2 regions of the Paenibacillus sp. FSL H7-0943 genome follow, and region 2 is predicted to be linked to the other one. Evidence: riboswitches for the same ligand, from Rfam matches in the RefSeq annotation. Region 2 holds a riboswitch; the other holds the start of a gene.
What was found. A riboswitch is a leader RNA that binds a small molecule or an ion and turns the genes downstream of it on or off. The one in region 2 is predicted to bind cyclic di-AMP.

Region 1: linked by a shared signal. The riboswitch ahead of NSQ55_RS00540 (C40 family peptidase) and the one ahead of NSQ55_RS02730 (hypothetical protein) in region 2 are both predicted to bind cyclic di-AMP.

What each region holds. Positions count from the first base shown of each region.
Region 1 is NZ_CP150148.1:110,858-115,995, forward strand. Features, by position in the region: gene motA (flagellar motor stator protein MotA) at 1-321, opposite strand, end outside; gene NSQ55_RS00520 (hypothetical protein) at 528-821, shown strand; gene NSQ55_RS00525 (4a-hydroxytetrahydrobiopterin dehydratase) at 1,050-1,337, shown strand; gene NSQ55_RS00530 (cytochrome c) at 1,420-1,776, opposite strand; gene NSQ55_RS00535 (GNAT family N-acetyltransferase) at 1,904-2,389, opposite strand; gene NSQ55_RS00540 (C40 family peptidase) at 2,579-3,031, opposite strand; cyclic di-AMP (ydaO/yuaA leader) riboswitch at 3,076-3,218, opposite strand; gene NSQ55_RS00545 (C40 family peptidase) at 3,580-4,008, opposite strand; cyclic di-AMP (ydaO/yuaA leader) riboswitch at 4,066-4,204, opposite strand; gene NSQ55_RS00550 (hypothetical protein) at 4,423-5,138, opposite strand, start outside.
Region 2 is NZ_CP150148.1:607,865-613,002, forward strand. Features, by position in the region: gene NSQ55_RS02715 (hypothetical protein) at 34-486, opposite strand; gene NSQ55_RS02720 (hypothetical protein) at 527-1,048, opposite strand; gene NSQ55_RS02725 (hypothetical protein) at 1,063-1,617, opposite strand; cyclic di-AMP (ydaO/yuaA leader) riboswitch at 1,686-1,850, opposite strand; cyclic di-AMP (ydaO/yuaA leader) riboswitch at 2,270-2,459, shown strand; gene NSQ55_RS02730 (hypothetical protein) at 2,711-3,127, shown strand; gene kdpA (potassium-transporting ATPase subunit KdpA) at 3,344-5,020, shown strand; gene kdpB (potassium-transporting ATPase subunit KdpB) at 5,037-5,138, shown strand, end outside.

The DNA.
Region 1 (5,138 bases), 500 kb from region 2:
GTTATCTTCTATTTCATCGACCTTTGATTCTAGAGCCAACAGACCTTCACGCCGTGTGATAGAAGCCCATTCCATGAACATAGTGATTAATTCGGGTTTACTGATTAATTTCTTTTTGATAAAAATCATTTTGAACAGACTTGGAATCTTTTTGACCTCGTTGAAAGGAAAGGCCATGAAAATAGACGCTGCCGTACCCACCAAGATAATAACGTAAGCAGCAGGTGTGGCCAAAGCATGAAGTGGAGCGTGCTTGAGGATCATGCCCCAGATTACAGCAACCAAACCAAAAATTAAACCAATTATTGTTGAAATTTCCATTTTGCACCTCGTCCGTGAGATTTAAGATGTGTTCCGACAATGCCGCGTATATCATCCTTGAAACAGCGGCAGGGCACTCTGTGCGAAACCGAATTAACGTATATTCTTATTTATCGACATCATTCGGTTTTTTGTGAAGTCATTTTTTCGGCTATAATGGATAAGGTAAGTAATTATTCATCTGTGAAGAAAACGGAGTGATATACGTGGGTGTAAAGCATGGTAGAGATTACGGTGAAATTCTAACAGATTTGACCGAAGCCGTCGGACGAATTTCCGATGGATATTTATTTTTTGAGATGGATCCGGACGAGTGGCAGGAACTACCCCAAGAATCAAAGCTGGAGGTATGGGAAGCATTGGCTGAGGATCTTTTCTTTGCGCTGGGTAATGAACCTATGATTGAGGTGGGGAGCGGCGTAATTATTTACGATAAGGACACGCACCGCATTAATATTTTAGTTGGCGAAGAGGATTTGGCTTCAGTGGTTTTGATTTAGGTTGAGGAGACGTCTGGACGTAATTTGCCCGTAGTTAGTAGCCCGTGTTAAAATTGATAAAGCCGAGTTATAATCGCTGGGATTTGTGAATACATTAAATCGAAAATATCGCCATTATCCTGGCACATCCCTTGGACCTCAGAAGCTAAGGGATGTTTTGTTTAAAGCCTAAGACAAGTAAAGGGAACTGCGCACTTTACTGCAATTTTTTGTAAGGGAGGAAACGAATTGTTATTTACGGAAGAGGAACTGCGTGAGGAGATCACCAAGCTAGAGGGCTGGAAGCTGGAAGATAACGTTATGGTACGAAAATATATGTTCAGCCAATATATGAAGGGCATTGCGTTTGTTGATGAAGTAGCCACGATTTCAGAAGCCTTCGATCATCATCCACATATTACGATTGATTATAAAACAGTTACACTGCGACTTGAATCTAATGAAGAAGATGGGATTACGGCTCTAGATCTTCGAGAGGCGCATCAATTTAATGAAGCCTTTGAAAAAAATCACTAGTTTAGCCGAAATCATAAAATAAACGCCCGTGCAGAGATAGTCACCTATCTCATACACGGGCGTTTTTAGTTGCTTGGGTGGGTTACTTTTTCTCTGAGAGCCAGAGTGCGACGTTGGCGATCTCTTCAGGCGCTAGTTTCTCCTTAAAGGAAGGCATTTGGCCACGTCCTTTAGTGACGATGCTATAGATTTCCTCAGCGTCATGCTGGCCACCTTCATTCTGAAGACTTGGTCCAACTCCACCTTGAAGCTGATCGCCGTGACAGGTGATACAGCTGGCTTTCACGGTTGCTTCTGCCTTTGCTGCGTCCAGTTGAACTACCGGCATCGTGGGCTTATTTTCTTCCGCTACCTCTTCTTTACCCGGAAGTGTAAACATGAGTACTACCGCAAAGGCACAGGCGGCAAAAAACAAACCGCTCATGATCCATTTCTGCATCCCAATTCGTCCCTTCTATGTAAGCTGCTCCCTACATTATAGCTTATGGTGAAGCGTTATCATAGGGTTTGTGACAAAAAAATGAACGAGAATACAATCATTCTCATGAAATATATGGTATTTAATATCATTTGTCATAGACCATGCAATAAAAAGGTTTGTCTCCTGTAGGTGTGCGGCGTTCATACGTATCTGTAATCGTAAATCCACATTTTTGATAAGTTCGAATGGCGCGTTGGTTCCAGGTCAGGACTTCTAGATCTATCTCACGATCAGGATAACGATTCAAGGCTGTCTGGACGATGGCATCTACGAATAGTTTGCCTAAACCATGGCCGCATAGATCGGGGCGCATCCCAACTCCTAAACGAACGACTCCTTCCATCGGGAACAACTGTGCGAATCCGCACAAAATCTCTTGTTCATTTAATATGGAGATATATTGTTCCTCCCGGAGCTGCGGATCGCCAAACTCGATGCCAAGAGCCTGCATCTGCTCCCACGGCATCCAGCCATAAATATTATATGGGGGCGTATAGCTCCACTTACAAATAGCTTCTCCGTGAATTGCCTCCATAGGAACAACATGAAAAGTTACCGAGGGATTTATCATAAGGTCAACGATCTCCTTTCACGAGGACATTGCTATATTACTAATTATATACAAAATGGGGGAGGTTCGACTCAGAAACTTTATATGAGAGGAATGTTTTACAAATTATGAGAGGGGTAAATAAGTAATAAGACAAAAAAACAAGCTCTCCTCCAAGAGTTACCTTGGAAAAGAGCCTATGTACGTTACTTATTGAACATCATCATTGTCTTCCGATTCAGCAGCAACCGATTGGTAAGCGTCTGTGCTCATAATGCGCTTAGCACCAACGTAGCGTTTCACGTAGTAGCTATCACTCAGAGAGCTAATCGTAACACCGCGTGAGGTAGAAGCGTGTGCGAACTTACCTTCACCGACATAAATGCCGACATGGGAGACACCTTTGCCACTTGTATTGAAGAATACAAGATCTCCGGCTCTTATATCATCACGGGAGATTGCTGTGCCCATTTGATATTGGGAACCTGATTGGTGTGGAAGGTTAATGCCAATCTTATCAAACACATACATTGTAAATCCGGAGCAATCAAATCCGTTAGTGGATATACCGCCGGATACGTATTTAGTACCGATGGCCTTGTCAATCACTTTATCCATTTTTGAATCTGCGAAAGCGCTTCCTGCTCCGATGGTGAGGATGATGGAAAAGCTTAGTACTGCTGCTGCTAACTTCTTCTTCAAAAGTGTATACCCCTTCCAAATGCCTACGAGGTTAGCTTAAGGGTTCGGTTGAAGGTCCCCTATGACCCCTCTATATAATGGAGGTCAATTCACCCAAAGTTGGTTCCCCCGTTTTCCTAATAGTTAGGAAACTCGGCTCATACTGTTGATTAGGATTAGCTTGTAATCAATACATGACAAAACCTTTGTAAATAACAACTTAATGATTACAAAAATGTTACTAAAATCTCACTGCGCTAATTGTAACAAACAGAAAGCCGCTTGGCAATCGTTTTTAACATATTAATGCAGAAAAATTGGCATTTTTACGGTAGAAAGGCATATGTAAGCGTTAATAATGACCTAATTTTTAATATAATTGCAATTTTTATCAAATAAACGTGTTTCAATCGGGCTCTAATAGTGTAAAAATATATTATGGAAAAAGAAAAACCCGAATTTGATTACGGGCATAATCAGATTCAGGTTCATATAGTTGTAATTATGAGGTTATAGTTGTGAGGAAGGTTTCAATCGAAGGCTACAGCTTGATAAGCTGAAGTACTCATTACTCTTTTAGCGCCAACATAACGATTGGCCCAGTAGGCCTGACTGAGTGAAGTGATGGTTACTCCACGCGAAGAGGACGATTGTGCGAATTTTCCGTTTCCAACATAAATGCCGACATGGGATACTCCATTGCCAAGTGTGTTAAAGAACACTAGATCACCAGAACGCAGATTGCTTTTGGATACAGCAGTTCCAACGCTATATTGAGCTTTTGATGTACGAGGTAAAGTAAGACCCACATTCTTGAATACATATTTTGTAAATCCAGAGCAATCAAATCCGGCAGTGCTTGTACCTCCGGTTTTATAGGCAACTCCAATAGTCTTTGAGATTACAGTGTCCATCTTAGAGTCGGCAAAGGCGCTTCCTCCACCAATAGATAATGCCATTACAAGTCCTAGCGCCGCAGCGACGCATTTTTTTCTTAAATTATGTCTTTTCAAAAGATGTACTCCTTCCAAGGCCTGCGAGGTTAGCTTAAGGGTTCGGTAGAAGATTCCCTATGATCCCTGTAAAGCGAGATCAATTCACCCAAAATATGGTTCCCCCACTTCCCGGTGCAAAGGAATTAGGCGTGTTAAGCACCAAGAGAATGACGTTTCGACAGTTACACTTACGATAAATACATTTAGTTATGTAGGAATCGTTTCAATTGATTACAAAATTGTTACTAATAGCACAGGACTTATTGTAACAGAGCTTTTATGATTTTGCAAATACTCTTAAGTTATCCGTAATGAGAAAAAGTCCCAGCTCCTGAATACAGGAATTGGGACCTTTTTATTATGTCAAATAAGGTTAATTTATTGTGGAAATGCTTTGCTACACCATAGATGATATTGTGCAGAGATTCCCCACATTTTTAAGAGCGTAGAAGGTAGTGGTGAGATTTGCCGTATTATAAGTGCCGGCAGGCCGGGACAGAACAGACCCGTCAGTCCGCACACTAGCAGTAAGAGCAAGCCTCCCGCACCAAGTACAATGGAAACACCTATAGCAGGAATCAGTGACCGCAAGCAGATGAACAGTGAGGAGAACATTCCTGTACCGCCGGTGTAACCAAACTGCATATATAGAAGAAACAGGCGCACGATAAAAATATATATAAGCCATGCCAATACGTATGGTACTAAATGAAGTAACAAAGTGTAGTTAAACAAAGAGGATAAGAACAGCCCGTACATTTTTGGAGCAAGCCAGTAAAGCGGCAGCAGGGTCAGAACCCATTCGATTAGGCTAAAGACTAAGACAGGTAGTCCATAGATCTTCATGCCAGGGAAAAAGAACAGTCCGCGCTCGCCCCTTCGCTCCTGGTGGAGCTCATGCAGCAATCCTGCCCTTATGAAAGGAGAAAGCAGAAGTCGCAAGACAACAAGTCCTAGAAGCATCCATAACCAAGTGCGTATCGCAGGGTCAGTATTCAAGCTGAACTGTCCCTCGATATAATACAACAGTCTGCCCATACCGCTGCCGCCGGCGTCTTTATCTGGATAGCGCAGTAGAATTGGAATAATAGCAG
Region 2 (5,138 bases):
ACGCTTAAAGATTGTCTGAATTCTAGTCAGAGACTAAATTATAGAAAGATTTGCGCTCGTTAGTACATCCGCTTGGGCGGTCATCTGCTCCCGTACAGCTCTAAGCTGTGCTTTCAATGCAGGAACACTTTTTTGCAGAATAATGCTTATTTGAGAAAGAGGCAGCTTTAAGCCGTACCACAATACCTTCACAAGCTGTTCCTCCCAAGGTAATGCCTTAGCCGATAGAAGCGAGCGCCGGGCAAAAGAATCAGCACACTGGCGAATACAAGTGCGGTAAGCGTGGATAGAGAATAACTGAGGATCGAATTCATCCTGACGATATATTTTATGAAGCTCTGTGAAGGTGCGGATAGTAATCTTGTCTGCCTCATTAGATTGTTCTAACAACATGGAACTAAGTACGTAGACTTCATTAGTATACTTTTGAACACACTCTGCAAATTTAGTACTGTAGGTGGACTCGGGAGGTAAGGGGTCAGGCATGGTGAACACGATCCTTTCAGATTGAGAGATTTGCTTGAATCTATAATATAGAAAAGTAAGAGATGGATTTATTGATGAGATCGGCGGTGTCTGGTTCCGGGCAACTGTGTTTCTGCTGGGAGGCAGTGGATAAAGCTTTTGAAGGCTTGTAGTAGAGCCGTTCACTTCTGGAATTGCTCCCCCCTGCTGCAACACTGTACAGACGCCCTTGCTGAATATGCCCTGCCAAGGATTTACCCTGGAGCTTGGCCTTTAAATCCTGCAAAGCACCCTGAACTAGCTCAAGCTTAACCTGCTCCCAATCTGAACCTTCGCGGCGGACCTTATCCAGCGCTTCTTCAAGACGGCAATGACAGATGGCCCGTAAAAAAGAACTCCATTTAATAAGATCGAAATTTTTGGTGTTGGCAGAGATCAGACAAGCCCCCCAACTGCAGCCTCCCTTACAGGTGAGCTTCAGAATACCATAACGGCAGCCTTCAGCCCCTTCCATTCCATAGTGAATAGGCTCGGGTTCATCCAATACAAATACTTCAATGCGGGATAGTCTGCGCTGGTCCATAGTAGGGTTCCTCCTTAGATTTCCAAAAGCTTTAAGTCAACATGATGAGTGACACTAGCCTTTTCTACACAAGCGAGCATCTCCATTTTATTCTCACAGACTGCGGTATGCTCTAGCCATAGTCGGAACTTCTCTTTTCGTATAACAGATAGATGTAAGGGAAAGGTGCTGCGGGATCTCAAGACATACCAACCGGCGCTTACATCTTTCCAAGGCTCCTTGAAGGCTGTAAACCACGGGAGCTTTTGGTGTGATGACCAATCCTGCTGCTGCTGTTGTTCTCGAATTTTTTTATATATCTCATATACAATCTTAGAGTCTAAACAGTCTTTACAAGAAGAAGGTGTGCTGAACTGGCGAAGGGCTTGGATCTGGTTCTGGCCAAATGCATAGCCTACAATGTACCTGTGATTATGTTCTTCGAACCACAAGGCCCCGAAACAAACGTAATTTAGACTTATCGGCTCAAGCAGCCCTTGATGTATCCCTAAATAATAGTGCTTCAAAACATTCACCCCATCCAGCGTGCTATCACCTAATAAGCTTAGGTAACGCAAAAACCGCAGCAAGAGGAGGACCTCTGCTGCGGTTTTGGATTACAGGCAGATATACCTGGGCCAAAGCGTGGCGGATCAAGGGTCTCTCTCTTTACGCTTACGAGGTTAGCTGTCGGATTCGGACGGTGAGAGTCGCCCTACCTATTGAGACTTATGCAGTCTCCTTTGGATTCACCCCAAGTAGGCCAGATGGCCTGATGGTTCCCCCGTTCCCTGCGAATGCAGGAACTCAGCGTTGATTGTTTTTCATGAATTAGATTCAACCCGAATCATACTCTTTTCAAGATTTTCTGTAAAAAACGGAAAATGTTCTTTTAGAGCAATTTTAACCATATCCTGCCGACTACGACTGAAAAACGAGGTAAATAGGTATTTATGGCGTGTTATCGCGCCTCTTTCTCGCTCAGCCTCAGCTTCTTGCGTTTCTACCTATAATGGGAATTTGCAGTATTTTCGCTCTAAAAAGGTGAATAAAATCACATGTACTATAGATAGCGATTAAACGCTCCAAACTCGAGTAAACAAGAGATATAGAGAGATTAGATATCAAGTAAGCGCTATCTAATGGGAAAATAGTTTTTAATTTGCATTATTTTGGCATCATTCAGGTTTTACAAGTCTTCGTGCATAAGAGTATGATTACTCCTGTTTCAACGACAATCGAATATTTGATCCGCTTAATTTCCGGTAAGGAAAGCGGGGGAACCAACAATCGGCAGCCGATGTGAGAGTCGGAAGCCGATTATGGGGTGAATCCTGTAGAGGGTGTGAGTGAGCTTGCATCTATACAGGTAGGGCGACTCTCACCGCCCGAATCCGACAGCTAACCTCGTAAGCGTATGGAGAGAGGATGAGTGCAATGTGACCGCTAGCGAGCCACAGAGGAGATCCTTTGTGGCTTTTTGCTGTGCTCTTAGAAGCAAAGCATTTATGGAGGCCTCCCCTAAGAGGTCGCTAAATTCATCATTAGCGGTATTTGTAAGGCAGCGTCTAATGACGTGACACAACCGAGCTTTAGGTTGTGCCCGAAAATGACGATAGGTCAACATCCTTTCGGAGATTTTCGTTGCCTCCTTGTTGTAAATGAGCAGGAGGAGAAAAAAAGATGACGGATCAGAATGAATATGTGCTTGTATGTGCGCCTACAAAGGCGGGAGAACATTTCATTAAACTTCTGAAGTTCAGGGGTATTAAGATGGCGGGATTAACCAACAATGTGGCTGAGAAAGCTTTACTTGAGGAGCTCGGGATTGAGCAGGTTATTCTAGTGGATACCCGCCATCAGAGCACTTGGTTTCGCCCATCGTTCCCGGTAGGCAGGGTATATCTGTTTGAGAGCAGCTTTCCGCTTTGCTGCCGCTATATTCAGATGTGCCGTACCTGGACGACACAGCCGATTTTTGTGATTACAAGTTCAATAAATCCTAGATTGGTCTATAAAAGACTTGGTGCGAGCTATGTAATCTATTCCCATAGTGGTGATGCTGATTTTCTAATCGATAGATCACCTCATCAAGGATAATGGAAGGAGTGCGGAAGATATGATGGATCTGTATATGGTGGCTTCGTTAGCTGTAATTTACGGGTTATTTTATGGCTTTATGCGCTGGTGCGCAGGTGTAGTTGAGGATACGGGGAGGGATAAGCTGTGATTCTAGTAATCGCTGTTACCCTACTGTTGTTTATATATCTGGTTTACGCGTTGATTCATCCTGAGAAATTTTAAGGAGGGGCATTCATGGGCATTTTGCAAATAGTCGTCGTAATTGTAATTCTCATCTTGCTGGTCAAGCCGATGGGAACGTATTTATATCATGTATTTTCTAACGAACCGAATCGTACGGATCGCTGGTTTGCAGGCACAGAGAAAGGTATTTATAAGCTGATCGGCCTGAAAAAACGGGACGGAATGTCCTGGAAGAAGTATGCACTCAGCTTTGTTTTAACTAATATCGTACTGGTTGCTTTCAGTTATATTTTTCTGAGATTACAGCGGGGATTGCCGCTGAACCCGAATGGAATTGCCGATATGGAACAGACGCTTTCATTCAATACGGTGATCAGCTTTATGACCAATACGAACCTGCAGCATTATAGCGGGGAGACGGGACTATCGTATTTTTCACAAATGGCAGTCATCACGATGATGATGTTCACGTCTGCAGCGAGCGGATTTTCTGTTGCGGTTGCTTTTGTCAGAGGGATTACAGGACAGAAATCAGTCGGGAACTTTTTCGAGGACTTCGTAAAAGCACATATTCGTGTATTCATTCCATTAGCTCTGCTAGTTTCATTGGTGCTGGTAGGATTGCATGTGCCACAAACGCTCAAGCCATCGCTTGAGGTCACTACACTTGAAGGGCAGACGCAACAAATCGCTATCGGTCCAGTCGCTTCTTTGGAATCAATTAAACACTTAGGTACGAATGGTGGCGGCTTCTTCGGAGCCAATTCAGCACATCCTTTTGAGAACCCTAATCCACTTACGAACGTTCTGGAGATTCTCTCTATGTGGATGCTGCCAGCCTCTTTGCCATATATGTACGGATTGTTCGCTAAGAACAAACGTCAGGGCTGGGTGATTTTCACAGCAATGATGACCTTGTTCGTACTACTGCTGGGATTGAATTATTATGCGGAAACCAAAGGCAATCCAGCTATCAATGCGCTGGGGATCGAGTCTTCGCAAGGCAGCATGGAAGGTAAAGAGGTACGTTTTGGTATCCCGCAATCTTCGCTGTTCACTTCGGTAACAACGGCAGCTACGACAGGTAGTGTTAACAATATGCATGATACGCTGACACCGCTGGGTGGCATTACCCCTCTGGCCCTAATGATGCTCAACAACGTCTTTGGGGGAAAAGGTGTCGGACTAATCAATATGCTGATGTATGCCATCATGGGTGTCTTCTTATGTGGACTAATGGTTGGCAGAACACCAGAGTTTCTCGGGCGAAAGATAGAAGCCAAGGAGATGAAGCTAATTGCGATTGCTATCCTTGTGCATCCGTTCATTATCCTTGTACCAACAGCAGGTGCGTTCTTAACGGACTTGGGCAACGGTTCCATCACGAATCCCGGATTCCATGGACTTAGCCAAGTGTTATATGAATATGTCTCTTCTGCCGCGAACAATGGTTCAGGATTTGAAGGGCTTGCGGACAACACCACCTTTTGGAATGTTACAACCGGGATCGTAATGCTGCTTGGCCGTTATGTCTCTATAATCGCGATGCTGGCAGTTGCAGGCTCACTGATCCAGAAGAAGCCAGTTCCTGAGACGATTGGCACATTCCGCACAGACAATGGTCTGTTCACCGGAATTCTGATTGGTACCGTTGTAATTATCGGGGCTCTGACGTTTCTGCCGGTCATTGTGCTCGGCCCGATTGCAGAATATTTGACCTTACGGTAGGAAGAGGGAGAACAAGATGAGTACTGTAAAAAGAAAAAAGCTGCTGACGGGACCCATACTCCTAAGCGCTGTAAAGGATAGCTTTATTAAGCTTAACCCGGTGACGTTAATCAAAAAT